3 regions of the Chryseobacterium joostei genome follow, and region 3 is predicted to be linked to each of the others. Evidence: riboswitches for the same ligand, from Rfam matches in the RefSeq annotation. Region 3 holds a riboswitch; each other region holds the start of a gene.

Region 1 (4,597 bases), 1.0 Mb from region 3:
TATGGAGATTTTTACAGAAACAGTTGAATTCACATTTACTATTACCATGAATATTTTAAATTACTACAAAGGTTTATCTGCCTTTATTTTATTAGGGCCTGTGTGTTTTGGACAATATCAATTTGAGGTTAAAGATGCGTCGAAAAACTACGATGCTGTGATCCATATTGAAAACTGTTATAATGACGGATGTATGGGTAAGGGAACTGTAGAATTGTTTGATAACAAAAATGCCAAGGTACAAACTTTTACGTCTGATAATCTGGTGCTAAGTTTCGAAAATGATCAAAAACCGATGCCGGGAAAAATGATTCAACTAAAAAAGGAACAAAGTCCTGTGGTTTTTGATGACTTTAATTTTGACGGAACGGAGGACATAGCAATAAGAAATGGAAATCTTGGTAACTATAGCAGTGCTTCTTATGATGTATATGTGTTTAACAGTACAAGGATGGCCTTTGTAAAAAGTAAAGAGCTTACAGACATTGCATCAAGCTATTTTGATCTTTTTGAAACGGATCCTGTTCGTAAACGTTTGATTTGCTATGGAAAGTCGGGATGTTGTAATTTTTTTACCACAGAATATAGGGTGATTCCGAATAAAGGACTGGATAAGGTACTTGAAAAGGAAGAGGATAAGAGTGATGAAAAGTATGTAAAGGTGATTACACAAGAAAAAATAAATAATAAATGGATTACCAAAACCAAGGTATATCCAGCCGAAGAATATCATAAATAAAAAGTAAGATGAAGATACAGAAAGAGATCGATTTTATCCTGGCAGTGGATGCCCTGAAAAATGTACAAAGAAGAAATTATAATGCAGATGACTCCCGAAGAGAGAATACGGCAGAGCATTCATGGCAAATTATTATTCTGGCACAAATCCTTTATCCATATGCGAAAAACCGTACAGATATTGATTTGCTGAGGGTAATAAGAATGCTTTCTATTCATGATCTTGTAGAGATTGAAGCTGGTGATACTTTTTTGTTTGATGAGAAAGCAATGGTTGGAAAATTTGAAAGAGAAAAAGTCTCTGCCCAAAAGATCTTTGGAATTCTGGATGAGCCTTTGCGTACAGAGTTCTTTAATTTATGGCTGGAATTTGAAGAGGAAAAGACTCCTGATGCTATTTTTGCTTGTGCCATCGATAGAATTATGCCTTTTATCCTGAATTCTCATACTTCAGGAAAAAGCTGGACAGAAGCCGGAGTTACGGAAAAGCAAATTAGAAATATGCTTGAAAATGCCATTACCAGAGCATCGGACGAGATGGGTGAAGCATTTGAACTCTTATTAAACAGAAGCCTGGAAACTGAAAAAGTAGTGAAATCATAAAATAACTCAATATCCGGTCTTATTTCTATGAAAGAAAGAGATTGGTTATTCCTGTTTTGGAAAATTTTCGGGCGGCCATTGGCCGCCCGAAAATTATTATAGTATTTGAATTGGCTTTTTGAATTCGTCAATTGCTACAAAGGTAAAATCACCTACAATTGCTTTTTCTCTTTCGTAGGAGTACATTTGTTCTGTAAAGATCTCCACACTCACTTTCATACTTGTTTTTCCAACATGTGAAACTCTTCCAATCAGTTCAACAATAGTTCCGGCAGGAATAGGTTTTTTAAAATCAATCTTATCGCTGCTTACCGTTACCACTCTTTTTCTTGCAAATCGGGTAGCAGTAATAAAGGCTACTTCATCCATCAGCTGCATGGCAGTACCTCCGAAAAGAGTATCATAATGATTGGTTGTGTTGGGGAAAACCGCTTTAAAGATTCTGGTTTCGGCTGCTTCAATTCTTTCTTCTGTAGTCATATTTCATTATTAATTAAGGCGAAATGAAATAATATTAAAACAACAGAATAATGACAGGAATCTTAGAAATCCCTGAAACAATCCATCAGATCAATAAAACTTCAGATCGCGAAAGTTTCTTGTTTAAGAAAAGGCAGGTCTCCTGACTTGTAACATCTTTTATCTCCTTCCCATGCCTCGCACAGTGGATCTTTTGATAAAGATTTCAGTTACTTACAGTTGCGCGACAGTCCGTGATTTTCACACGGTTCCCTTTTAATCTGCGGTTAGGCAGAACCAGTTTCTGTGATGAATAAGCGTTAAACTTTTTCGGTACAAAAATAATGAATTTATTCCGGATTATGATAAATAATCTGGCTGATCACTCTTCCTTTCTTGATCGTCCAAAGGGTGGTATATCTGTTTTCTCCCGAACCATTGATCATATAAAGGAAAATATTGTCGTTGTCCAGAGAAGTAACCCCTATGTTGTTAAAATCCATGGTAGGCTGGAACATGTTTTTGATAGCTTCCCTTACAAAAACAGACCCTCTTCCGGGTTGTTGTACTCTGATAGACTTAATTTCCGTCATTCCTTCGGGAAGATCGTTTCCTATTCCCCAAGGTTTTACTTTATCAATCGTAAGAAGCTTTCCTTCCGCATCCTTTTCCTTTTTACGGTAGCCGGCATTGGATGGGTAAATATCAATGACCACTTTGCTTCTTTGAGAAGTCAGAACTTTGGGATCAGAATTATCTGTGAAAATTAATGATTTTCCGTTTTTAGATTTTGAAGGAGTATAGGCTGGAAGCTGATCAATATAAGCGATACGTTCCTTATTGACCATTCCTTCCTTGTCAAGAGTTTCATAACGTACAAAAGGCTTATCATCATCCTGTTTTTCAGGATATTTGATCCATATCCACTCAGTTTCTCCCGGAGCAGGCTTTACATAAACAAATACATCACCTTTACGCATACGGATTTTGTCGACAATTTTTCTGTAATTGTCCTTGTGTACACGTACATTGGCATATCCTTCCTCTGCTTTTACAACACCAAAGGGAACTTTATTCTGACCCTTAACGAGTGCTAAAGAAAAAATACTGAAAGCGGATAAGTAGAATGCTTTGTTTATGAAAATCATGGTGACTTTTTTTGATGCTCCAAATATATAAATTAAATGCTTTTCAGAATTCTGAATTTTAAAATTATATTTGAACTTCCTATTAAATAATCATGAAGAATATATTTAAATTCATAGCCCTACTTTTTCCTGTGATATTCTCAGCACAGTTCAATTTCTTTTCATATACCTACGCAGATTGTCTGGAAGAATCTTTTCAGGAGCAGTTGGGTATCAATTTATCAATTTCAAAAGAGGGAAGCTATAAAAAGGCAAAGGATTTGTTGAAATCTGATTATTACCAAAAGCATACAAAGGAATCTTTTTTTATTCAAACATTACTGGATTATAACACTCTGGGTAAGGAGAAAGCATACCGCAAAATTTCAGAATCTAAACTTTCAGGAGAAGACCAGGATTTTTTAAAAGTATGGTTGGCATTATATACTCAAAACCCGGCAGATTATGAAATTTTATATTCTGGCTTCAGGAAAAAGTATCCTTATAATATGGAAGCTATGAAACTTTATTTCCGAAGTAAGATGATAGATGCGAATAGATTGTCAGGTGTTTCATATACAGAAAAACAGAAAGCTTTGGTAAGTATTGATAGCCTTATGAGTACGAAACTTAGCTCCGATGCCCAGTTATACTTTTCCTTATTAAAATTAGATTTCAAGGATTTTGACAGAGCAAGTATTAAAAATTCGCAGATAAAGTTTTCTGAATTTAGAAAGCTTTGGAATAGTTCACGAGATAAAATGAATTACATTGGGGTAGGCAGAATCATTGGTCACTGTGAGGCAGACTGCGACTCCGTTTCGGTATGGATTTCTGAAAAAAGAGAAGAAGACAGACCATTCACCAGTACTGAAAAAGTGTATGTACTTCTCAATAGACAAATGAAAAAGGATACAGAAAAGCTTTCTGTTTTTGAGCTTCAAAAAAAGATTTCCGAAATTTATGAAAAGGAAAATAATGAAGAACAAAAAGATCACTTAAGAGGTTTGGTTACTGCTTTTTCTATGGATAAGGTTCCGGATTTAGGGTTTTTAATGGAGGGAGCAGTTAGAAAAATCAATTTTAGCCCTGAATTTTTGAAGAAATTTACTCTTCAGTGCAAGAGTCGGGAAGCTTGTTTCGAAAAACTTAAAGTACTGATTAAACAAACAGATTATTCTGTCTTGGGGAATTCGGAGGAAGTGCAAAGTCAGGTTCTATCAGAAGTTCAGAAAGAACTTGGCAAATATCCGTTGGAAATTGTGAAACAGGGATATGGGTTGCTGGTATATACCAATACAATGAATAAGTTATTGCTGCTTTTTATGGAAGATGGATTGGGAAAATATAAGGAAAATACACCTACAGAAATCTATTCTTCAACATCTTCCTTATTGGAATATATTGCAGAAAATCCTTTGTATTACGAAGAAGTAAACTATGGATCAGAAAACGGTTACAAGGAAATAAATTCAAAAGAAAAACTTAGAGAGTTTAATACTAAAATGGAAAAAATAATTTCAGATTTTCCTGGAGCTTTAGGGATAAGACTCAAGTATATTTTTCTGAAAAATCAATTCAGTGAGCTTGTTCCCCAAAATGAAAGGCAGAATTTCTACTTTGATTATTTAAAAAATATAGTGGACTTCTTTTGCCTGAATCAGAGATTA
Region 2 (4,597 bases), 2.0 Mb from region 3:
AAACTTTAATCTGTTCCACTGATAAGTGGTAGCCAATGCTACAAGTGTAGTATAACGGGTAGGATACGTAAAATTTGTTAAATCAGCATTCAGATTATTATACTGAAAATCTCCACTTAAACTTACATCCCAATTAGAATTAATAGAATATAAATTGGAAGAAGAAAGATACACTTCCCTTTGAATGTAAGTATTGATTGAACTTTTAACAGTCTGAGCCAGTACAGTGTCATTGAAATGAGTATAATCGTAGGCAAATTTCGCCTTAAGCTGGGTTTCAAACTTTGGAAATAGTTTCTTTCTAAAATTGGCCTGTACAAAATAGTTTTCATCAAGCATTCTCGCTCCTCTTGCCTTAAAGCGGTATTTTACAATAGGCGCCGGAATACCACGATCTGAAATATAACCGTAACCACGTATATTCCAGCTTCCGTTATTTAAAGTACCATTAACGGATGTTTCAAAACGTTTTGCCTTAATATCAGAGTCATATCTTTTAGCAATTGTATCGGTAGCGGTTTCCCCATTAGGATATTTTCTGGTATAACGAAATTTGTAAAGTCCATCACTTTGCAGAAACTCGGCACTAACGCTTGCAGAAATTCTTTTTGAAATCTTTTGTTCTAAACGGAAAGAGGGGTTAAATAAATCGATGGAAGCACTTTTGGCTCTAATGACCAGATTAGTCTTTCTGGTTCCTGTAAAAACAGGGGTCTTGGGCTGTAAATAAATAGATCCCGATGATCCAAAATCCTTTGCGGGCTGGAAGATCTCACTCTTTTGCCCGTTGTATAATGAAATCTCTTCCAGATCATCCAAGGAATATCTTCCTAAATCTACGACTCCATTTTGAGCATTCCCCAATTGAATTCCATCATAGAAAACTCCTACGTGCTGGCTTCCCATACTTCGGATATTAATGGTCTTCAAACCACCCATTCCTCCATAGTCCTTGATCTGGACTCCTGAGAAATACCGTAAAGCATCTGCCACAGAGTGACTGTTCAGCCTTTCAAGCTCTTCCCCCTGCAAGATCTGAGCAGGAAGTATTTCTTTAAAGTTCTTTTTGTAAATATTGACAACCTTAATGGTTTCTTCCTTAATGCTGTCTTTTTTCTTCGTTTGGGAAAACAAGAATTGAGATGTTAACACGAATACTGTGAAAACAACCTTATGAAATTGAGATGTAGTCGGTTTTGGCCCCATTAGCTCATTCAGGAATAATGATAACGCTAATGGATAGATATAAGAAAGCAACGATAAGGCACAGCTGTTACTGCACAAAATCATTGTTGTCCTAAGCTTTATTCCACGAAAGCGTCAAACGTTTATATTTTCTGGCAGGTCTTCTGACTTACTCCATTTTTGAAATCCTTCCCATTAAAAAAGCAGTGGATATATTCTTCAAAAACTTTGGTGTGGAGCTTACAGCAGCGGGTCTGTTCCGGATTTTCACCGGATTCCCTTTTAAGAGCTTTTTAGGGCTCACCAAATTTCGGCAAAGATAAACAATTATTAATATATAGACCTAAATAACAAAATGATTTACAATATCATAAATAAATGACTTTGAAATTTGATTTTAAATATAAGATGATTAAAAAAACAAAGTTTAATTTTTAGAATACATTGAGGAGAATAGACTCTAAAAATTAAACTTTGAAGAAAATAGAAAGCAATATCTTCTCAGCTCTTTTTGCTTTCTGTAAAAATTATATTCCAATATTCACAAAAACACTGAAACGTGATTTCGCTTCAATATCTCCTCCGGCAAGGTGAGTATAAGCCGGCAGCATGATTTCACTTCCCAGACTGAATCTTTTATAAGAGGCCTCAAATCCCAGTTTTCCATATAAAGCACTTCCGGCCGTATTAGGTAAGGCTTCATCAAACTGTTTGTTTTGAGCATATACTTCTCCCTGTACCCCTGCTTTTGCAGAAAAAATAGTTTTTTCATTTCCTGCAATCTGATAGAACCCTGTAGCAGCATAGTTCCATTGGTTTCCGAAACGATAGTTCTTTTTATTTTCCGTTTTTATGGTGTAATCTGTATTAATCAATACTGCAATTTTATTCTTTTGAAATTTATAGTTCAGCGCTGCCTGATAATCCCAGCTTCCAGTTCCCAACTGAAAGCTCGGGTTAACCCCTGAGATTCCTTTTTCATCAAACTTCCCCAAAGGAATTTTCACTCCTAATCCTCCACTTAGCTGATGAAAACTATCCTTAGAATTAAAAAGCTTATAAATTCCCATCAGATTTAAATCTCCTATTCCATTGATCCTGATATCACCCTGCATTGTTTTCTTCTCATGAAAATGGAATGGCAAACTTGCATATACACTCAGTTTTTGGGTTAATGGTATCTTTCCCCAAATCTGTAAGGTATTGAAATACTGATCCTGTGTCAAGTCCTTTACAAATAAATTTTCCTTTGCTTTGTAATGCTGCGCAAAGTATTTAATTCCTATAAATTGTGGATTCAATAAGGATTCAAAACCTGATGAACCGTTTCCTGCAGCACAACCGCAGGCATCACAATCGTCATCAAAATCTATTGTCCTAAAATTATTCTGTGAAATATCAGCGCTGTCCCTGATTGTTTTTGCCTGGCCCATTGTAAACAGGACCATACTTATGATTAAAATGATCTTCTTCATGTCTGTATTTAAATTATTCTGCGAATTTTGGATTGGTGATAAAACCTTTATCGGATAAGGTTTTCAGAAAGGTAATAATCAATTGCTTTTCCTGACTGTTCATGGCAATTCCAATGTGATTATTCTGTTTCAGTTGCGGATCCAGATTAGGATTATCTTCTACGTTGTCTGAGTAAAAATTAAGGACTGCTTCTAACGTATAAAATCTTCCGTCATGCATATAAGGAGCTGTATACTCCACATTTCTCAAGCTGGGTACCCGGAATTTCATCCAGTCATTCTGATTCAGGGTTACTCGATGAAGACCTGCATCTTTAAATTGATTATTGTAATACATTCCTGTATTTCTAAAGCTTTCATCAGTAAACAATCCTCCGCTATGGCAAGACGCACATTTCTGATTGAATAAAGCCATTCCCTGAGATTCTTCAGAAGTGAGACTTTCTTTTCCTTGCTTGAATCTGTCATACTTGGAATCGGCAGAAATCATTGATGCCATAAATTGTGATAATGCCTTTAAGATCCTTTCGCCTGTTACATTTTCATCTCCATAGGCTGCACTGAATAGTTTTTTATACTTCGGATCATCTTTTATTTTGGAAATAGCTTCCGGCATAGAGCTATCCATTTCATTCACATCCGTCATCGGGATAATGGGTTGTTCATTTAAATTATGAATCACCCCATCCCACATATACCTTTTGAGAAATGCCATATTCTGAATGGGGGGCACATTTCTAATTCCTATCCTATCATCAACACCGTGGCTTACCGTATGTCCGTGATGGGTAAAAGCATTTTCCTGAATATGACAAAAGCCACAGGAAATGGTATTATTTCTGGAAAGTCTTCCCTCATAGAACAATTTTCTACCCAGTTCTACTCCATTTTTGGTAACCGGATTGGCAGATTTATCAAAAGTCATTTCCGGAAAATAAGATGGAAACCTCAGATCATATGCTTCATTTTTATCAAGCGGCTGCATCACCTCATCCGAACAAGAAGTACAGCTCAGGAGAATAATCCCCAGAGCCAGTACTGTTTTTATGAAAAAATTAGTCATTGTGTACATGATCTACCTTAAACATTTTTGTAAGATTGTTGGTAACATCCACCAAATGCTGGCTTGAACCCATCATCATTGCATTAGCCTCCGTAAGAGTTAATGACTTATCTCCGCTTAAAAATTGGTTTAAATCTGCCAAAATATGAATGGATGGTCTTATTTTACCATTTACTCTTGCTGTTGTAGGAAGATTCAATGTAATTTCTCTGTACAGATCAGGAGTGTTATTCTCCGCAACTTTCCCCATATTTCCTGTATGGTTCATAAATTCGGTGGTTGCCGAACCTGTTCCGTATTTCCCTTCTAATTTTACAAAGACATAGCCTGCAGCCCATGACCATGACATCCCTTTTTGTTTCGCTCTGTTCCAGAATTCAGCCTGACCGTCCATTCCTAATAGATATGCATTTTGACTGATTCCCAATCCAAATTTTATTTTCTTATAATTATTTTTCGGGATTTCGTTAAGATTTAAATAAATAATTCCTGCTACGGCATCTGCCTGATCTATTATAAATGCTCCTTTATCAGGGTTATTTTCGTTGTATTTGAATTCATTCCCATTTTCATCAATCAGGGTAATGTTGCTGATGACGTACTTTAAGGTCGAAAAATTATGTTTTTGCCCCTGAGAAGAGGTTTGTACGGTTTGGTTCAGGACAATATCCCCAAGATTATTAAATCCGTTTTCAAATTTGATCTGAAGAGTTCCGGGGGTAGTATCCTGCGGATTATCATCATCCCTGCTGCTGCATGATGAAAAAGAAAATAAGGTAAGGGCAATAAAGAATAGTGATAAAAATTTATAAATTTTCATTGTTGATTTTTTAAGTTGAATTATAATTTTTGAATGTAAAAACATTCTTTTTTT
Region 3 (4,597 bases):
TTTCTTCCCAATGTCTTGTTTTTAATCCACAGTCGGGGTTTACCCAAAGTTGATGAGCAGGAATTACATCCTGAGCCTTTTTCAGAAGTTCTATCATTTCTTCTTTTGACGGAACTCTCGGTGAATGAATATCATAAACACCCGGCCCGATTTCATTAGGATATTTAAAATCTGCAAAGGCATTTAAAAGTTCCATTTGTGAGCGGGAACATTCTATGGTAATAACGTCTGCATCCATATCAGCAATATTTTTGATAATATCATTGAATTCCGAATAGCACATATGGGTATGAATCTGGGTGGCGTTTTCTACTCCACTTGCTGATATCCTAAAGGCTTCTACAGCCCATTTCAGGTAATTCTGCCATTCTGTTTTTCTTAAGGGAAGCCCCTCTCGTATAGCAGGTTCATCAATTTGAATAATCCTGATTCCTGCTTTTTCAAGGTCTACCACTTCATCACGAATGGCTAATGCAATTTGTTTACATGTTTCAGAACGAGGCTGGTCATTGCGTACAAAGGACCATTGCAGAATAGTAACAGGACCTGTTAACATTCCTTTTACCCACTGATTGGTTTGTGACTGAGCATATTGAGACCAGTAAACCGTCATGGGTGCAGGACGGGAAACATCCCCAAAAATGATTGGAGGTTTTACACATCGGCTTCCATAGCTTTGTACCCAACCGTTTTTGGTAAATACAAACCCCTCAAGTTGCTCACCAAAGTATTCCACCATATCATTACGTTCAAATTCCCCATGAACCAGAACATCGATTCCAATTTCTTCCTGCCAGCGGATGGTTCTCTGGGTTTCTTCCTTCAACAAGGCATCATACTGCTCTGCAGTTAATTCTCCTTTCTTGAATTTTGCTCTCCAGCTTCTTACTTCTGTAGTCTGTGGAAATGATCCAATGGTCGTGGTAGGAAATAATGGCAATTGTAATGCTTTTTGCTGCTCTTCTCTACGGATTTGGAATGAATTCTTTCGTTGTGAATCTTCTTCCGTTACAGCTTCTGCTCTTTGCTTTACAATATTATTATGAATTAGAGAAGAGGTTTTTCTACTTGAAACGGCTTTTTTATTTTCCTCAAAATCATTAATAATATCCTGATTTTCTGTTCCGGAAGCTAACTCTTTAAGGTTAACAACTTCCTTTACCTTTTGTTTAGCGAATGCCAGCCAGTTTTTAATTTCAGGGTTCAGATTGGTTTCAAAGTCTAAATCACATGGAGAATGAAGCAATGAACATGATGGAGCGATAAAAACTCTTTCTGAACCTAGTTTCTCAACGGTTTTATTGATAAAAGCCAAAGACTTTTCAAAATCATTTTTCCAGATATTTCTTCCATCTACAAGTCCCAGTGATAAGCTTAGATTTTCCGGAATTGAATTGATTACATCTTCTAATTGCTCAGGGTTTCTTGCCAAATCAACATGTAAAACATTTACAGGAAGTGAAACGGCAAGGGATAAATTGTCTTTTAATCCATCAAAATAAGTAGCAACTATGAATTTTAATGTTGGAAATTGCTTTCTAAGCTCTGAGTAAACAGTAATATAAGTTTCCTTGGCTTTTTCTGTAATATCCAGAGAAAGGAACGGTTCATCAAACTGAATCCATTCTGCGCCCTGTTCCTGAAGTTTTGATAAAATCTCGACGTAGACAGGTAGAATATTTTGGGCAAGATCCAGCTTGTCCAATCCTTCTTCTTTTTCTTTTCCTAAAAGTAAATAAGAAACCAATCCTATAATTACAGGCTTAGCATTGATTCCTGCCTGCTTAGCTCCTGCAAATTCATTGAATATTTTACTTGAAGTAAGCTTAAATTGCTGGTTTTTATAGAATTCAGGGACAATATAATGATAATTGGTATCAAACCACTTGGTCATTTCCATAGCGGTAATATCCAGTCCGTCTTTTTGATATCCTCTCGCCATTGCAAAGTAAAGATCCAGCTCTGAGTTGTTTCTTTTAAGGGCAACTTCATGATAACGTGTCGGAATAGCTCCTACGATAAGGCTCATATCCAATATCTGATCATAGTAGGAAAAATCATTACAGGGAATTAAGTCTATTCCTGCTTCTTTCTGAAGATTCCAGTTTTGGTTACAGATATTTCTTCCTACAGTAAGAAGTTCCTCCAAAACAATTTTGCCTGACCAATATTGCTCGCAGGCTTTTTTGAGTTCTCTTTTGCTACCAATACGCGGATAGCCTAGAATGTGTGTTTGCATTTTTAAACTTTTAATTAAACTTTTTTGTTAAAAGCTCTTTGAATGCTTCGTAATGTTTTGCGTATAAGAAGATCTTGATATAAATGATATAGATAACCCGTGCTATTCATCCTTAGAGAAATGCACTATCTTATATCATCTGTATGACTCAAAAGCTTCAGGTTGCGAAAGCATTGTCAATTCAGTAAAGGCAGGTCTCCTGACTTGTAACAGTTTCCGCCATCCTTCCCGCTTTTGGCAGTGGATATACAAGGACAGAAACCTTTGGTGTGTTACTTACAGTTGCGCGACAGCTCGTGATTCTCACACGATTCCCTATTAATCTACCTTAAGTAAAACCTTTCCTGTTTGATGAAGTATATAAAGAACTGTTTTACCAATCTTTAATAAGTAATGGTAAAAGATTTTAATTTTGTGTAAAATTAGTGATACAGAATATATTAACAATTGATTGATGTTTATTAAGCAAATAAAACTTTATAAATTATTTATTAAAGAATATAATTCTGTAATTTTGGTTGATTTTAAAATTAAAAGAATAATATTCTGTGGAACAACTTGATGATAAGGACCTGAATTTACTGAGACTGCTTCAGAACAATTCAAAATTGACCGTTAAAGAGCTTGCCAAGGAAATAAACCTTTCTCCTTCACCTGTTTTTGAAAGGGTAAAAAGACTTGAGCAGGAAGGGTATATTAAAAGATATGTAGCTGTTTTGGATGCTGAAAAACTCAACCGTGGATTTACGGTTTTTTGCCAGATCAAGCTAAAAATTCATGACCGGTCTGTGGGGTATGATTTTGTAAAGGAAATTTTGGAAATTGAAGAAGTGGCAGAATGCTATAATATTTCTGGTGACTTTGATTTTCTATTGAAAGTACAGGTTCGGGATATGAAGCATTATCAGGATTTTGTATTTAATAAGCTTGGTTCTGTAGATTCTATAGGTAGTACCCACAGTACATTTGTAATGGCTGAAGTAAAAAATAACCACGGCCTTACCATATAATATTTCCCCATAAAAAAACCGCTCTGAAAAGAGCGGTATACTTTTTAAGTGCTTGTTCGTTTTTTCCTAGCAAGTAGATCCACATTCAAGTAACTTGATGTGAATTACACCGTTAACAACGCATTGAGTTTGACATAATGCATTACCTACAACGGTACCTACACCACCAACAACGCCACCAACTACACCGCCTACTCCACCTACAACACCTCCTACTACACCACCTAGGCCGCCAACAACGCCACCAATTACACCTCCAAGACCACCAATTAGTCCTCCGATTGGATCAAGTAATCCGTTTCCTGAAATAGTTTTTAGTTCGTTTCTGTCTAGTTTTTTGAAATTTTTCATGATTAAAATTTTATATGATTAATACATCACAAATATATGACAAATAAACATGTGTAGATATTTTTTTGAATAAAATAATTAAATAATTTTATAATTTAATATTTCGTTAATATAATTGTTATTTTATGAATATTCCATTTTTTATTATATCTGTTTGATTTTCTAAATGTTAAAAAACATATTTCAACTTGGGAATTTTAGAGTTAATTTTTTAACTCAAATGGTGTTTTATTATGAATAATATCCCTGCTTTGTAAAAAGACTTGTTTTGATCCGAAAATCAGAGGTTTAGATTAGGAAAAGAAGATTTTTGACTGCTCTTTTTAGCCAACTTTATTGGAGAAAAGTCGAATTTACTCACTTTTTAAGGTAAAACCGATTCTGGGCATTGATAACGGGGGCAAAATTTGTATTTTTGCCTACATACTTGTATCAATGTCAATTTTTTCAAATAATATACGCTTTTTAAGAGCCAAGAGAAAGCTCTCCCAACAGAATGTTGCTGACGAACTATTGATCTCCCGAGTGAGGTATTCGAAATATGAAAACGGAATTTCGGAACCTCCTATTGAGCTTTTGATCAAAATATCAAAATATTTTCATGTCAGCATTGACCTTATGTTGTCTGTAGACATTCAGAAATATCCAATGGACGAAATGCTGAAGCTTCCTGACAACAGGATTGTTCTTCCTGTAGCCGTTGATGATCTTGGGAATGATACCATAGAAATTATTCCGCAGAAAGCATCCATGGGATATCTTGAAGGGTATAGTGATGTGGAATATATAGAAAGTCTTCAAAGGATTGCACTTCCTTTTTTAACGAATGGGAAATACAGAGCTTTTCCGGCAGATGGAGACTCTATGCCACCATTTAGAAATGGGTCCTATATTGTAGGGAAATATGTAGAGGGAATTGATGAATTGAAACCTGGGAAAACCTATGTTTTTATCACCCTGAATGATGGGATTACCTACAAACGCTTTAAAGAGAAGA

The links. A riboswitch is a leader RNA that binds a small molecule or an ion and turns the genes downstream of it on or off. The one in region 3 is predicted to bind cobalamin.
Region 1: it holds a riboswitch for cobalamin, as region 3 does, so the genes downstream of both, EG359_RS08100 (acyl-CoA thioesterase) here and metE (5-methyltetrahydropteroyltriglutamate--homocysteine S-methyltransferase) in region 3, are expected to answer to the same signal.
Region 2: it holds a riboswitch for cobalamin, as region 3 does, so the genes downstream of both, EG359_RS16410 (TonB-dependent receptor plug domain-containing protein) here and metE (5-methyltetrahydropteroyltriglutamate--homocysteine S-methyltransferase) in region 3, are expected to answer to the same signal.

The regions. Positions count from the first base shown of each region.
Region 1 is NZ_CP033926.1:1,780,958-1,785,554, reverse strand. It holds gene EG359_RS08110 (XAC2610-related protein) at 2-739, shown strand; gene EG359_RS08105 (HD domain-containing protein) at 748-1,341, shown strand; gene EG359_RS08100 (acyl-CoA thioesterase) at 1,438-1,821, opposite strand; cobalamin riboswitch at 1,937-2,117, opposite strand; gene EG359_RS08095 (hypothetical protein) at 2,151-2,948, opposite strand; gene EG359_RS08090 (hypothetical protein) at 3,041-4,597, shown strand, end outside.
Region 2 is NZ_CP033926.1:3,611,980-3,616,576, reverse strand. It holds gene EG359_RS16410 (TonB-dependent receptor plug domain-containing protein) at 1-1,290, opposite strand, end outside; cobalamin riboswitch at 1,323-1,508, opposite strand; gene EG359_RS16405 (transporter) at 1,713-2,660, opposite strand; gene EG359_RS16400 (cytochrome-c peroxidase) at 2,674-3,723, opposite strand; gene EG359_RS16395 (MbnP family protein) at 3,716-4,543, opposite strand.
Region 3 is NZ_CP033926.1:735,182-739,778, reverse strand. It holds gene metE (5-methyltetrahydropteroyltriglutamate--homocysteine S-methyltransferase) at 1-2,239, opposite strand, end outside; cobalamin riboswitch at 2,412-2,597, opposite strand; gene EG359_RS03450 (Lrp/AsnC family transcriptional regulator) at 2,788-3,249, shown strand; gene EG359_RS03445 (bacteriocin-like protein) at 3,316-3,600, opposite strand; gene EG359_RS03440 (XRE family transcriptional regulator) at 4,036-4,597, shown strand, end outside.